2 linked regions of the Pseudobacteriovorax antillogorgiicola genome follow. The protein of the gene in region 1 binds, or shares a complex with, the protein of each later gene. Links are inferred from orthologs where the notes say so. Each region holds a gene or a part of one and is shown on either strand. Other genes may lie near its edges.

Region 1 (8,015 bases):
AGGCTCTCTAGGGGCGAAGTACCTCGCAACGACCTTAGAGAAAACATTGTTCCCCGAAATATGGAACGTTCGTAATCAACTCGGTGTCAAAAAATAGGTCGAGACGACCTCCTGCTCAATTGATAAAGGATCACCCATGACCCTCAATGATGTCACCATGAATTTACCGACCTACCCAATGGAAGCCCTGGCCAAAATTCGTCAGGACCTGGTGGATGCCGGGACAAGAGTTTTTGACTTTGGGACCGGAGACCCCCGTATCCCAACTTGGGCCCCTATCAAACAGGCCATGAAAGATAGTATTCCGGAAATCAGTCAATACCCAAGTATCAACGGTAGCCCGGAGCTACGAAAAAGTATCTGGGGTTATTGCGAGAGACGATTTTCTTACCAGGAAAGCGATGACCTCGACTTGATTCCGACGAATGGCAGCAAGGAGGCTGTGTTCCATATAGCTCTATCCTTGGTTGGTCGTGCCGGTGGCCGCAAGAGTATCCTGTATCCCAATCCGGGGTACCCCGTTTACAAAAGCTCAATCCTTTTTTCAGGAGGGACTCCGGTACCCATCAACCTAGATGCCGACGACGGCTTCAAAATCAAGCCTTGGGACTTGCCAGAGAGCGTTCAAGCTGATGCAGCTGCACTTTGGATTAATTACCCCCATAACCCTACGGGTTCTACTGCCGATGAGGGATACCTGAAAGAGATTATTGCTTGGTGCCAAAAGCGAGATGTGATCCTTCTTTCCGACGACTGCTATACCGATATTTATCATAGCTCTTGGGATAATAGCGGTGAGCGACCTCATCACATCTTAAAATATGGTCACAAAAATATCTTATCTTTCATGAGCCTTTCAAAGCGATCCGGCCTCACCGGTTATCGCAGTGGATTTATCCTGGGTGATCGTAAATTGATCGGCTCGATCCGCAAGGCACGGGCTAATTTCGGAGTGGGTACTCCCCTGCCCATTCAAGCCGCTGCGACGGTTGCCTGGAATGATGACGAGCATGTAGCCGAAAGGCGAAAAATATTTACCGAGCGCCTCGACTATTGCTTCGAGCGCCTCCAAAAAATGAACATGATCCAAGATCGACCTCAGGCTGGCTTTTATCTGTGGTGCCCCCTGCGGGAGGATGACGACGATATTACCTTCAGCTTGGACCTTGCTAAGCATGGCGTTATTACTAGCCCTTCTCAATGGCTGAGTGAAGGCATTAAGGGCTATGTTCGCCTTGCAATGGTCCCCGACCAACAAGATTTAAAACCAGCTATGGACATTATGGAAACTTTTGTTACCAAGAGATATTAGGAGTCAAACAATGGAAATTTCAACCGTTCAAGCCAAAATTGAAGATGCCGTTGCAGCCTTAGAAGGCGGTCAGCAGGATGCTCTGTCGCAGGTGGAACCGTATGTACATGAGGCAATCAAGCTCCTCGATACCGGTGCCATTCGAGTAGCCACCCGTGATGGCGATGAGTGGACCACCCATGCCTGGATCAAGCAAGCGATCTTACTATATTTCAAAATCACCAAGATGGAAAAAATCGAGGTGGGGCCGTTTACCTACTTTGATAAGATCCCATTGAAGACCAATTTCGAAGACCTCAAGGTCCGGGTTGTGCCACCAGCTACTGCACGGTACGGCACATTTATGGAAGAGGGTGTAGTGTTGATGCCTTCTTACGTAAATATTGGAGCCTATATTGGCAAAGGGTCAATGGTTGATACTTGGGCAACAGTTGGATCATGTGCCCAGATCGGGGCAAATGTTCACCTATCAGGGGGCGTCGGCATTGGTGGTGTTTTAGAGCCAGCCGGAGCAAAACCAGTCATCATTGGTGACGGTGCATTTATCGGCTCACGAGCGATCGTAGTAGAAGGTGTTGAAATCGGCAATGAGGCGGTTCTCGCTGCCAATGTCACGATCACCTCATCGACTCCAATCATCGACATCCGTGGTGGCGAGATCAAAGAGAGCAAAGGCCGTATTCCAGCACGGTCTGTAGTAGTTCCAGGGACAAAGGAAAAAGAGGTTCCAGGTGGTAAGATCTACACATCCTGTGCCTACATCATTGGCGATCGGAAGCCGTCCACAGACCTCAAAACATCACTAAACGATGTGCTAAGGGAATTCGCCCTTTCCGTATAGAGGCATAACGCAGCACACGAAGATTCTCAGGTTTGAGGGGCTCGAAAAAACTTCGGGGGCAAGGCATGGCTCGATTATGAAAACGCAGCGCACAAAGGTGCGTGAGGATTTCACAAGCGAGGCATAACGCAGCACACGAAGAGTTTTTCGAGTCCCTCAGGAGCCTTGGTCTGGGCTGTACTCTCTCTGAAAATCAAGATCAACTTCCACATCAGAATCCAATACCCGCGCCTGGCAAGCCAAGCGAATCGTACCATCAAGGGAAAGATGCATCTTTTCCAGTAGATCTTTTTCATTGGCTTTCATTGGGCTTAAGGAGCCGCGAATACGAACCCCACAAGTACCACAGCGACATGAAGCGCAGCCGAATTCAATATCTTGCTTGATGCGATTGGCAGCAACCAGTATTTTTGTATTTTCGGGCACCTCAGAAACATTGCCACTTGGCTTGAATATTACCCTTGGCATGAACACCTCCTGAATTCAGTCCGCTATAATAGTGTACCGAATCCAGATCGAAAGGGGAAAACCCCTTCCTCAACGGGATGTATCAGCGATTGTCGAAAATGTACTTTGCGATTTGCACATACTCTTCCGGACGTAAAGAGTCGGGGCGACGATTTAAATCGATTGGGCAGTTTTTGATCAAATCTTCTTCACTTAGAAACTGACTGATCGCATTTTTTAGAATTTTACGACGCTGGGTGAATGCGCCCCTCGTGAGGGTTTCAACCTGCTTGAGTAGCTCATCACTGATCCCAATAGATTTGGGCTTGAGAGAAACAAGAGCACTATCGACTTTCGGAACCGGCGTGAAGCAACTGCGATCAACCTTGCAGTCCATGGTAACCTTAGCTCGCAACTGAGCAAACACGCTTAAACTACCATAAGCCTTGGTCCCTACCTGACCTGCTAGGCGAGCGGCAAACTCTAGCTGAGTGAGAAAATTGATGCCTTTCAGCTGAGGCAAATGGGGTAAGGCCCACATGAGAATTGGCGATGAGATATTGTACGGAATATTTCCGCAGACCGCTGCGGGCTCGTGGGACGAGCCCACCCAAGCCTCCAAGTCGAATTTCAAAACATCTTCGCCAACGATTTCGAGTTTGCCTTTGAGGTTATCACCCCGGGCACGCTTGTAGTCCGCTAGACGTTCGACGAAGCGATCATCACGTTCAACGGCTGTTACGTCAAAGCCCGCTTCAAGAAGCGCTCGCGTAAGAATACCTGGTCCTGGTCCAATCTCGATGGTGCGTCGCACCCCCCACTCTTGCAAGCGATCCACGACCTTCTGCACCGGCCAATCGGTGTTGAGAAACACCTGTCCTAACGATTTTTTCTGTACCAGCCCCGAATGCTGTCGCCGACCCATAGCCCATTTTTCCTCGTTTTCAGAAGTTCATCAACCGCGCCTGCCACTACCGATGGTAGCGGGAAAATGCATCCCAATCGTAGTCACTGAAGACTGACTGAGGATGGGTTTGAGTGTTAAATTGATGGTATCCCAGAGCTGCGATCATAGCTGCATTGTCAGAGCAATACCGCAGGTGCGGAAAATAAACCGGAACATTGATGGCTTCATCCACCATAGCCCGGAACCGCTGATTAGCTGCTACGCCGCCAGCGACCAGAATGGATGATGCTGGCTTCAAAGCAAGGGCTGATTCCAGCTTGCGAACAAGCTGCCCTAAAGCTTCTTCCTGAAACGCAGCACACAGGTCGGCAGTTTCTTCATCGGTAAAAACTCCCTTGTTCCTGTGACGTAAGTTTACCATATGTGTCTTCAATCCAGAATAGCTAAACAGCAAGCGTTTCTTCTCTTCGACCATCCTCGGCATTTGAAAGTGGTTTGGATTTCCTTGTTTTGCGAGGGCTTCGATCCTTGGCCCACCAGGATATCCAAGACCAAAAAGCTTGGCGACTTTATCAAAACTTTCACCACAGGCATCGTCGATGGTCTGCGCTAGAAGCTCAAAGTCTGTTGGGTTTGCCATATAGTAGATGTTGGTATGCCCGCCGGATACCACCAGCGCTAAGCCTGGAAATAGCGACTCCAATGGAGCATCGAGGCCCAAGAGAGCGCCGTGAATATGGGCATGAACGTGATTCACCGGAATCAGTGGCTTTCCTGTTCCTAATGCCAGACCCTTGGCGTAGGTTATGCCGACTAAAAGGGCTCCAACTAAGCCTGGGCCTTGGGTCACTGCGATGGCATCGATATCTTCCAAGGTGCACGAAGCCTCATCCAAGGCAGCTTGCACCATCGGTTGAATAACCTTCAGATGCTCCCGCGCTGCAATCTCTGGCACCACACCGCCGAAGACCTTATGGGTCTCTATTTGGGAAAAGACTTGCGAGGATAAAACCTTGCGACCATCTTCAACAACTGCCGCTGCGGTCTCATCGCAGCTTGACTCAATTCCTAGTACTAGCATGTTCGATTCACGTATAATTGACGCTACAAAACTACACAGTACTTATAGGAGATGGATCAAGCTTTATCAAGCTGGAAGGATAGCTTGTCGGATAACACAGAAAGCTTCGACTCAAATACTAAGCTTTTCAAGTCGCTGCTTCGCAATGCGAGCCTCTTCGCTACTGCTATACCGACTCACTAATTCGTCATAGTAAATCTTGGCCGTAGCTGAGTCTCCGAGGTGACGAAAACAGTCTCCCAGGCGCAAATTAGCATGGGCAACCTTGTTGTCCGGATCTGACTTGAGGTACTCGTCAAATTCGAGAGCCGCTGATTTAATATCGCCGAGTTTGTAAAGACTTTCCGCGAATAAAAACTGGGCCTCTTTGCGGAGCTTGGTGCCTTTCTTGAGCTTTTTAATCACAGCGGGGGCATCCTCTTTCACGTGTCGGTAGCGTTTTTCCTTAAATGCCCGACGCAAGCCTTTGATATTGGTGGCCACCTTGCTCGAACGTTTCGACTCTACTTTTTTAGAAGGGCTACCTGCCTTCTCGATCGCCGTCATGATCTTCTTTTGTTGCTCCTCAAGAGCCTCAAGACGCTCGATCACCGCCAAGAGTTTGGTTGCCATGGAGGGGCCTTCATCGTCGGTTTGACCTGGTAACTGTCCTGTAATCACCCCCACTCTTAGAGCATCAACCTCACCTTTAAGCTTCTGAATATCAATGGTCATCCGCTCAAGTCGCGAGTTGGTGCTGGCAGCACGCTTATTGGTGCTCGACTTAAGGCTGGAATCTGAGTCTTGAAAGTCGTTCTGCATCTGCACCAACTGAGCTTGGAGCCGAGCGATATCCTCTTTGATTTGTCTTTCCTCTTGAGGAGTTACGCACCCAACAAGAGCGAAAACCACAACCAACAACTGCGCTTTGTAACCGAACAAACTAGGCTCCTTTCTTCTTCTCCAATTTTCGTCTTCGAGATCTTAGTATAACTGATCGTCTAAACCAATCGTTGGCTTCAGCACGCCATAGCTCGTAGTAAGGAAGATTCAAGACTGCATCCATGGTCAATAGCTTCAACTCTTCTTTCCAACGAAGGTAGTCCTCGGTCGCATGACTAAACTGCGCCAATTCGGACAAGACATCCCGTAGGTCAGCAGGTTCATCGATTGCCAAATTTTCGTCATTGTCGTGGACTCTACCGTCATCTTTGTTATCATCTTCATCAGGACTGGCAGTCTCAGTGGGCTCAGATCGGCTGGCTATAGCTTCTTCTCCTTGGAGAGAAGCCGATTCTGGGTTATCATCCGTAGTCTTTTGATCAAGCTGCGGAGACTCCGATTCCTCGGAATCGATTGCGTCACTAGGATTTTGGTCTTCGTTGTCTATCATGGCACACCTGACTTTTTGTCAGTTTTATCGGATCGATTTCGCAAAGATTAAGCGCTTCGGGCTTCAAAAATGTTCGAATTGAGTAAAAGAAGTATATGAATAAAAACCAAGAAAATAACGACACCGGCTTAAGCATCGCTTCAGATGACGAAACCACCCAAGAAACTGTAACAGCAACCGACGAAAACCTTAAGCAAACCCAACTCGACAATGAAGATCTTGCCGATAAAGATCTTGCCGACAAGGATGATGATCCCGATTTCGAGGATGAGTCAGCCGAGCTTGTTTCTGACGAGGGCACGGAAGAGGTAGGCAGTTTTGAGACCCTAAACTTAGAGCCAACGGTTCTCGACGCCATTCGCCAGATGGGCTGGACAGCCCCTACACCAGTGCAGAGCAAATGCTTGCCGTACACGATCCCCGGTCGCGATGTAGCTGGCTTTGCCCAAACCGGAACAGGCAAAACCGGAGTCTTTTTGATTTCCATTGCCAATGAGATCAGCAAGCTTAAAAAGGGCGAAATCAAAAGTCGTGATCCCTTAGCTATTATTCTGGTTCCCACAAGGGAACTCGCAGTACAGATCCACTCCGATGCGGAAGAGCTTTTCAAAGCTACCAATATTAGGTCTATGGCCGTCTATGGTGGGGTCGACTACGATAAGCAAGCCAAAGCCATCAAGGATGGTGTAGACGTCATCGTTGCCACACCAGGCCGACTGAAAGACTATCGCCAGAAGAAGATCCTGTCTTTGCAGCACTGTCTTCAGTTTGTCTGCGATGAAGCTGATCGCATGTTTGATATGGGCTTTATCGAAGATGTGGAGTTCTTTTTACGCCACCTCGGTGAAGAAACCCAAAAGCTCCTATTCTCAGCGACCACCAATGACCAGGTGAAAGAGCTGGCCTTTGAGTATTTAGAAGATCCAAAATACATTTCCGTCAACCCTGAAGTCATGACTCCAGAACGCATTGATCAAAAGGCGATCGTTTGCGAATCCACGGAAAAATTGCAAGTATTACTTGGGCTGATTCGGGAGCACCAACCCAAGTGCTCGATCATTTTCACCAATACAAAACTGGTTGCCGAATGGGTTCACTACAAACTTGTCAACAACGGCATTGAAGCAGATTTGATTACAGGGGACTTACCTCAGCGTAAGCGTATCAATCTGATCGAGCGAATTAAAGAGGGCAAGGTCAAGGCACTCATTGCCACTGATGTAGCAAGTCGAGGGCTACACATCTCGGACATAACCCACGTTTATAACTTCGACCTCCCAGGAGAGGCTGCCAACTATGTTCACCGTATCGGACGTACGGCACGTGCTGGCGCTCAGGGTTCCGCCTACTCTCTCATCTGCGAAGACTATGGCCACAACTTGGAAGCCATACGGGAGTACTTAGGCTCCCAGATAGACATAAAAGTCACTATGGCTGATGAGGAGCACCTCGCCATTGAAGACAAGGCTTTGAATCCATATAAAGACCCTGAATTCAAAGGCACTACCTCAGTCACAAAAGCTGGCTCCGGTGATCGCAACAAGGACCGCAAGGGCGGCAACAAGCGTGGCGGAAAGCCAGACAATCGCAAAGGCGCTAGCTCTGCTAAAGGCAGAGACGGCCAAGATCGTAGCCGTAAGAAACATAGCCGCGGCAAAGGCCGCTCGGATGAGCAAGATACCCGTAAGAAAAAATCGACCCACCAAGGGAATAAGGGGCGCAAGCGGCCTCAGGATCGCCACGACAACCGAAAGGATGGTAAGAAGGGCAACCAACAACGTAATCGCCAAAGGGTGAAAGAAAAAACCAGAGAGCCACAAGTAGCAGCCAAGCAAAACCAGTCATTGGGTGGTGTGGTCAAAAAGTTCCTCAAGCTGGTTTTTGGTCGAAAAAAATAGGATGAAACGTTCCATTTTCAAATTGAAAAAGCCCCGCCACGCGGGGCTTTTTTCTTTGCATTTGCACATAGCAAGGCTTCAGTCCTTCAAAAAGCTGTTGCCATTCGGCTTCATGGACCCCACTCAATTGCGAAAGACGCGGCACTAGCATGTCGGG
Region 2 (6,750 bases), on another replicon or contig:
TTGAAAGGGGTTCGAGAGGATCTACTGAAGGTGAGGCAGGTCGTTACCGAGCCCATCGATATTAGCGAAATCAAAGAGAATCGAACGATCGAAGCAAAGCTGATTTCTCCTGGTAGAGGGATCAATGCTTTATCCGCGGAAAAAGTAAAAGTCTTCCTTCAGGTCGGAGATAGTAAGATCAACAAGCGCTTTGGAAATATACCAGTGGAAATCGTTGGAAGCGAGTTCTTGACGAAAGTAAAACCTTCTTTTGTTTCCATTATGGTCCAGGGGACGCCAGACATATTGAATTTTATCAAGCGGTCGGACTTCAAAGCCTTTATTGAAGCCCAAGGTCTGCGTCCAGGTCGCTATGAACAGGATATCAAGGTTCAAATCCCATCTGATACCGTGCTAATCGAAGCTTTTCCTGAGAAGGGGATTGTTTCGATACTTAAGAAGAAGAAGTCAGATTAGGGTCTTTGGCCTTTAAGAGGCGATTGATAGATGTCGTCAGAATGGCAGTGAGAGGCGTATTTTTCAAGTGCCAATTCTAGACAGGGTCTATTCTAACGTATATGTTTCCAGAGTAAGGTAAATTGATGTAGAGAGGCACAAGTTGTGGGTAAGTACTTTGGCACGGATGGCATACGAGGAAAAGCAAACGTTCATCCTATGTCTCCTGATTTTGTATTGAGGCTCGGTCAAGCCATTGGAATTCACTTTCGCAAGGCTTACCCCAAACCAAAGATCCTTATTGGCAAGGACACCCGACGTAGTGGATACATGCTGGAGCAAGCTCTAAGTTCTGGTATTTGCAGCGTTGGAGTTGATGTCGGCTTCTTAGGCCCATTGCCAACCCCAGGGATTGCCTATTTGACGCGAGGAATGAGGGCATGTGCCGGCATTGTGATCTCTGCGTCCCACAATCCCTTTCATGATAATGGGATTAAGATTTTCAGTGACAATGGCTTTAAGTTGCCGGATGAAATTGAGGACAAGCTGGAGTCGTTGCTGGAGCTTGATCCGATATTGGATAGCTTCCCAGTTGATATGCAGATTGGCAATGCCAAGCGTATTGACGATGCGGTAGGCCAGTACGCGGTTTTCCTAAAGGAGCAGTTTCCAAAACACCTAACCCTCGAAGGGATGAGGATTGTCTTAGATTGTGCCAATGGTGCCGCATACAAGGTGGCACCGAAGGTTTTCGAAGAATTAGGGGCGGAACTATTCGTTGTGGGCGACAAGCCTGATGGTCGCAATATCAATGATCAGTGTGGGGCATTACACCCTCAAAAGGTGAAGGACTTAGTTAAACTGTACAAGGCAGATATTGGCCTCGCTTTTGATGGTGATGCCGATCGCTTGATTGTCGTTGATGATACAGCGGAAATCATTGATGGCGACCAGATCATGGCGATCTGTGCCAGCTACATGAAGAAAGCTGGACGGCTTAGAAAGTCGACAGTGGTTGCTACGGTTATGAGTAACATGGGCCTTGATATCGCAATGAAAAGTATTGGGGTGAAATTGCTCCGTACCAAAGTAGGCGATCGCTACGTTGTCGACGAAATGCGTCGCGGTGGATACAACCTCGGCGGCGAGCAATCGGGGCATATGGTTTTTTCAGATAGCAGCACCACCGGAGATGGAATCTTGGCAGCTCTTCATTTGCTAGAGATTGTGCAGGAGACTAAATCGCCTTTATCAGAGCACAAAAAGTGCATGGAAGTTTTACCGCAGGTTCTAAAGAACGTGAAGGTTAGCAAGAAGGTGCCTTTGGAAGAATTGCCGAAGGTAAAGGAATCAATTGCAGTGTGTGAGACAAAACTTGGAACGAAGGGGCGGGTCCTGTTTCGATATTCAGGAACTGAAAATCTAGCTCGTATCATGCTAGAAGGCGAAGATAGCCACGAGTTGGAACTGATGGCCCGCGAAATTGCAGATAGTTTACAGAATAGTACGAATTAGGAGTTTATCTTGATTAGATTGGGAGTGAATCTTGATCATGTGGCAACCGTTCGGAACGCCCGTGGTGAAGCCTATCCAAACCCTGTTCAGGCCGCACTTCTCGCGGAGCTCGGGGGAGCTGATAATATAACCTGTCATCTACGTGAAGACCGGCGTCACATCAAGGATCGAGATGTCGAGTTGCTGAAGGAGCAGATTAACGTTCCACTCAACTTTGAGATGGCCATTACAGATGAGATGGTCGCGATCGCAAAAAGAGTAAAACCCCATGCCGTAACTTTAGTCCCTGAAAAACGCCAGGAACTAACCACTGAGGGTGGGCTTGATCCGAATCACTACCAGAACTTGCAGAAGGTCATCTCTGATCTCAAAGAGCATGATATGCTTGTCTCTTTATTTGTTGAGGCGGATGAGCGGGTCATCGAGCAAACAAAGCAACTTGGTGCCGACGCAATCGAAATCCATACTGGTAACTTCTGTCATGAGATGGATGCAGCCCGTTCTAGCCAGCGACAATGGGAATTGGTAAAGCCGCTGATGGAATCTGCAAAACAAGCTCATGAGATGGGCTTGCAAGTTCATTTTGGGCATGGATTGCATTACAGTAATGCCCACTGGATGCAGGCGATTCCCTTTTGCGAGGAAGCCAACATTGGCCACGCGATTATCTCCCGTGCGATCTATGTGGGCTTGGAATCAGCAGTTCGCGAGATGAAGTCACTGTTAAACGACAGCCGTTTTGCGCCTAGACTTAAGGGGCTGGACTGATGGGCTTCGAAAAGCTGGTTGTCGGGGAGAACTCTCTTTATGAGCTTCTCCTGAAGCTGGATGAGGCTTTGCCTGAAAACTTTGTGCTTTGGTTAAAAGGGGAAATGGGGGCTGGAAAGACCACTCTCGTTCGCCACTACCTGCGCGGCAAGGGCCTTTCCGATGAAACTCCAGTAGTATCACCGACGTATACGATTATGAATGAGTATCAAATTGGCGATCGATGGTACGCGCACCTCGATTTATATCGGGCAGAAGATAGCTTCAGTCTCGATGAAATTGGAGTTAAAGATAGGGACTATCGGGGAATATTTCTTGAGTGGCCTGATACGCCAGGCGATGATGAAACCATTGCTCCAAGCCACATACTGCACATTAGCTACGAAGAGGATGGGCAGTCGCGAGGCTATCGCTTAGAAACAGTATAGCCCTACTATGCTATTCCCTAGCCAGCCAGTGGAATCATTTCTGATGCATCTTTCTCTGTCATCGATATGGTGAAGGTGGTAACTTCTTTGTCACGGTTGGCTTCGATACTCCAGCCATAAAGAGCGATAATCGAATGAACTAGGGTGAGATTCAAGCCCATCCCCTTGCCGATGTCTTTGGTGGTATAGAAGGGGTCAAACACATGATCTAGGGTGGTGTCAGGTGGTAGGCTCGCATTGTCAACTATATGCAGTTGTCTGCTATCCATCCCTTCGTACTGAATCACTTTAACCTTGCCATTGCGAGATGGTCCATGCTTTTCGATCGCATCAAGGGAATTCTCGATACATGTCTTGAGGATTGCTGACAGGTGGAAATGGTTGCAAACTATGGGTCGCGAGCTGGGATGGGCTTCGATTTGAATCTCAAGGCGACAGGCTCGATCTTGAACCTCAGAAAACACCTCACTGAATACATGGTGCAGATCAATAGGAAGAATTTTTTGATCGTTGTGGTTGTTGGAAAACATGCGAATCGATGCGACAATCTCCTCAATTCTTTGTAATGCGTGATCCATTTTTTCAAGCCAGTGGGCTTTTTTCTGGGGAGTAAGCTTTTCTTGCTGGATGATAGCAAGACTGCCTTTGGAAATCGCGAGCGGGTTACTAATTTCATGGGCTATACCGCCGGCCATCATTCCAAGTGAAGACAAGCGTTCATTCTGCTCCATGATCTTTCGTGATTTTGAGATTTCATTCAGACAGCGAGTGGACAATGCATCAAAATAGTAGCTGGCCACAAGGGTTAGTGTGAGGGCAACGATTCGGGTGAGGAATAGGTTGTGATGATGAGGGGAAAACATCTCGCTATCGTAAGCATAGAACCAGATACTGCCTGTGAAAAGCACGGATATAAAGTAAATAATTAGCCCTGGCCTAATCCCTAAGATAAAAACTGAGGCCAATATCAATACGGGAAGGACGATAAAGCCCTCATGATTTATATCTGGTCCTGATTTTAAAATAGTAAGCGAAAGATTGAGGAAGCCGAGAACGATCAGTAGCCAAGCTATGAGCATCGGCAGCCGGTGAAAACTCAAACGCAAACCTAGGAATACAAGGATGCTGAAGGTATGAAATATCAACTGATTGTGCTGATAGGATTCGACAAAGATGTTAAGGAGATAGATAATAAGGTAGCTCAGAATTGCTAAATCAAGACTCAACTTCAAGTATTGAAAGCGATATTTCTGAATAACTTTGTTTTCGAGCATGTTCCTATGATCTCTTTAGTTCTACCATGCTCTGGTATCGGCTAGTATTTTCTGACATAAATAAAATAAGAGGTGTCGATGCTAATTCATACCGAAGAAAAAATATCTAGGTGACAAAAAGCAGATAGCCGCTCCCTTGAAGGTTTTGGGATCCTTAAATATCATCATTTTTTCTATCTAAAATGGTAGCTTGAACCACCGAGGTCTAGGCCTCGTGGTTCTGGCTAAGCTACTGTATCCTTGTGTCAGCTAGCGGTCTATTTAAGGGCAGGCGATGGGCTCGTCTTCAAAACTACGACAAGTACATGTCTCTTTGTTGGGATCTTCACTTTTTAAGATTGCCGAAACGATTTCGGGATCATCAGTCAGATTCAATGAACCATGTAAGCGAACGGTTTTGCCAAGTGCGATCTTATCTGGGGCGTCACCACAGGTGTAGAGGCGCGAGGTCTGGTACGGATCGCTTATCGCTTCAACACAAGATCTTATATAGCCATTGGGTTTGTCATCATCGCCTTCCGCAACAATCCATGACTCCCTTAAAACTATTGCAGCAGCCTTGGATATATCGTTGATTTCGATGATCCCTCGACTGTTGCTTGCAGCTTCTTCGAGCCACTTCTCGTCGATATTGATAATTAAGCCACTTGCTCCAGGCTCACTATCATTACAACCTGGTAGGCTTCTTAATCCTGATTGCAGACATGGTTTAAAGGGCGGAAGTAGGCTTGATGAGTTTGAGTCGGGCCCATCTTTATCCTCAAAAGCTGAAGCAACGACTTGTATCTTAGAGGGAGCATTATCATCTGAGAGTGTTAAGCTAATGGTATTATAAAATGTCTCACGCTTTTGACCGTGAAACGGCTTGAATCGAAAGCTTTCTATGTTGCTAAGGTAGTCTTCACCCCAAAAATTACCGTTATTCGGAGCGTCGTTGAGAGTACCTTTGATACTAAATCGAATCGAATAGGGACTTGAGGCGCTATGAAGCTGGTCAGGAATGGGGCAGGCTTTCTGCACTTGAGGTTTCTTGTCGGACTTAACTAGTTTAAGGTGTTGATTAAGTAGATTATAAATCTGCCCCTGATCGTAGTTCCCTTCATAGGTAACAGCCAGTTTGGTCTCTGCCTCGAATAGCATCGTCGATCGAAAGCCCAGTGGTGTGGCGCCACCGTGACCAATAGCGGTTCCCTGGCTAGTTTGCCAGCGCATGAGGCCAAGGCCGTAGTCTAGGGGTAGATATCCGAGTTTGCATTCCTGAAAGGCCATCATTTCAGCCTTTGAGTTATCGGAAAGAAGGCGATTGCCTATGAACAATGCTTCTGTGAAGGTGCGAAGATCACCAGCACTACTAGAAATTGCTCCGCTAGCGCCAGCGATACTTGAGTCTAACACTTGCGTCATAGCTACCAGTTGATCAGAAATCACAGCTTTAGGCTTTAGCAGTCGGACGAGGGTATTTTGAATCCCACTTAGAGTAGAATAGCCAACGGTTTGGGGAACAGAGATCTCTTCTTGGACACCATAGAAAGTTTCTTGTAGTTCTAGCGGATCAAAAATTCTAGTTCTAAACTCCTGAGCAAGGGGCTGCCCTGTCACGGTCTCAATAAGTAATCCCAAAACTATATAGTTCGTTTGAGAGTAGCTACAGTCTTCGCCTGGAGAGTAATCCAAGGGGCTTTCATAGATGAGATTAATGATCTCCTCTGGCGACCAGCTACGGCTAATGTTGGGGAAAAGCTGAGCAACCAAATCTTCGGCTTGAGAGTAATCAGGAATACCTGCAGACATCTGTAGCAACTGCCTGATGGTGATATCACTCCACTTGGAGTATTGCGGTAGGTGCTTGGCGAGGGGATCTTCTAGATTGATCAGTCCCTCTTCAGCAAGTTGAAGAGTCACTACTGATACAAAGGTTTTAGTATTGCTGCCAATCTCCATCAGGTCGTTAGGTGATAAGGGAGCCTGAGTTTTTATGTTGGAGACACCGCTTGCCCCTTGCCAACTGATGCCTTGAGGCAGGTTGATGCTCATAGCGATACCTGGCTCACCTGTGAAGTGGATATAGTCATCCAAGGAATTTTGCATAATCTCAGCGAAGTCAGGTGAGTTGCTTGCGTGGAGGTTTGAGTGTGATGATTCTTGGCAGGCTGCACTAAAAAGAAGGCAACCCATCGAGAAGAACTTGAGGTGATAACGAAGTCCCATGTAAGCTCCTAAGCGTTGTTTTGAGCACCCCTTGCTACTGAATACAAGAGATTACTCCGATTCATATCGATGTCCAAATAATTCAATATGACGATTGAACTGCAAAATGGAGTCCTTGCGAA

The links.
Region 2: the proteins of tsaD (region 1) and tsaE are in contact, whole or in part, in a crystal structure (PDB 6N9A), measured with the Thermotoga maritima proteins. The link is inferred for Pseudobacteriovorax antillogorgiicola from one-to-one orthologs. Residues at the interface, in WP_004082750.1 of Thermotoga maritima: Cys10, Asp11, Arg49, His50, Leu82, Gly84, Gly135, Gly136, Glu154, Thr155, Leu156, Asp157, Asp158, Ser159, Glu162, Asp165, Lys166, Arg169, Leu170, Tyr175, Lys213, Thr214, Leu217, Tyr218, Gln221, Arg222, Asn324; in WP_004082108.1 of Thermotoga maritima: Leu37, Gly38, Lys46, Lys57, Val59, Lys60, Ser61, Thr63, Phe64, Thr65, Leu66, Met67, Val69, Pro71, Tyr82, Arg83, Leu84, Asp86, Asp88, Phe89, Asp93, Ile128, Asp130, Glu131, Arg134.

What each region holds. Positions count from the first base shown.
Region 1 is NZ_FWZT01000014.1:32,259-40,273, reverse strand. The notes cover bases 2,581-5,378. They hold tsaD (tRNA (adenosine(37)-N6)-threonylcarbamoyltransferase complex transferase subunit TsaD), read right to left. Parts: upstream 4,589-5,378; coding sequence 3,572-4,588; downstream 2,581-3,571. Other genes in these bases: B9N89_RS17750 (tetratricopeptide repeat protein), read right to left, coding at 4,700-5,378; rsmA (16S rRNA (adenine(1518)-N(6)/adenine(1519)-N(6))-dimethyltransferase RsmA), read right to left, coding at 2,704-3,525; B9N89_RS17765 (2Fe-2S iron-sulfur cluster-binding protein), read right to left, coding at 2,581-2,621. Outside these bases: B9N89_RS17780 (tryptophan 2,3-dioxygenase), read left to right, coding at 1-97; B9N89_RS17775 (pyridoxal phosphate-dependent aminotransferase), read left to right, coding at 137-1,312; B9N89_RS17770 (2,3,4,5-tetrahydropyridine-2,6-dicarboxylate N-succinyltransferase), read left to right, coding at 1,323-2,153; more of B9N89_RS17765, read right to left, coding at 2,310-2,580; more of B9N89_RS17750, read right to left, coding at 5,379-5,509; B9N89_RS17745 (hypothetical protein), read right to left, coding at 5,511-5,960; B9N89_RS17740 (DEAD/DEAH box helicase), read left to right, coding at 6,056-7,858; B9N89_RS17735 (ATPase, T2SS/T4P/T4SS family), read right to left, coding at 7,830-8,015.
Region 2 is NZ_FWZT01000025.1:60,607-67,356, reverse strand. The notes cover bases 1,554-4,431. They hold tsaE (tRNA (adenosine(37)-N6)-threonylcarbamoyltransferase complex ATPase subunit type 1 TsaE), read left to right. Parts: upstream 1,554-2,717; coding sequence 2,718-3,146; downstream 3,147-4,431. Other genes in these bases: B9N89_RS25475 (sensor histidine kinase), read right to left, coding at 3,164-4,420; B9N89_RS25485 (pyridoxine 5'-phosphate synthase), read left to right, coding at 1,960-2,718; glmM (phosphoglucosamine mutase), read left to right, coding at 1,554-1,950. In the rest of the region: B9N89_RS25495 (CdaR family protein), read left to right, coding at 1-456; more of glmM, read left to right, coding at 601-1,553; B9N89_RS25470 (serine hydrolase domain-containing protein), read right to left, coding at 4,682-6,628. UniProt on the Escherichia coli protein: Required for the formation of a threonylcarbamoyl group on adenosine at position 37 (t(6)A37) in tRNAs that read codons beginning with adenine.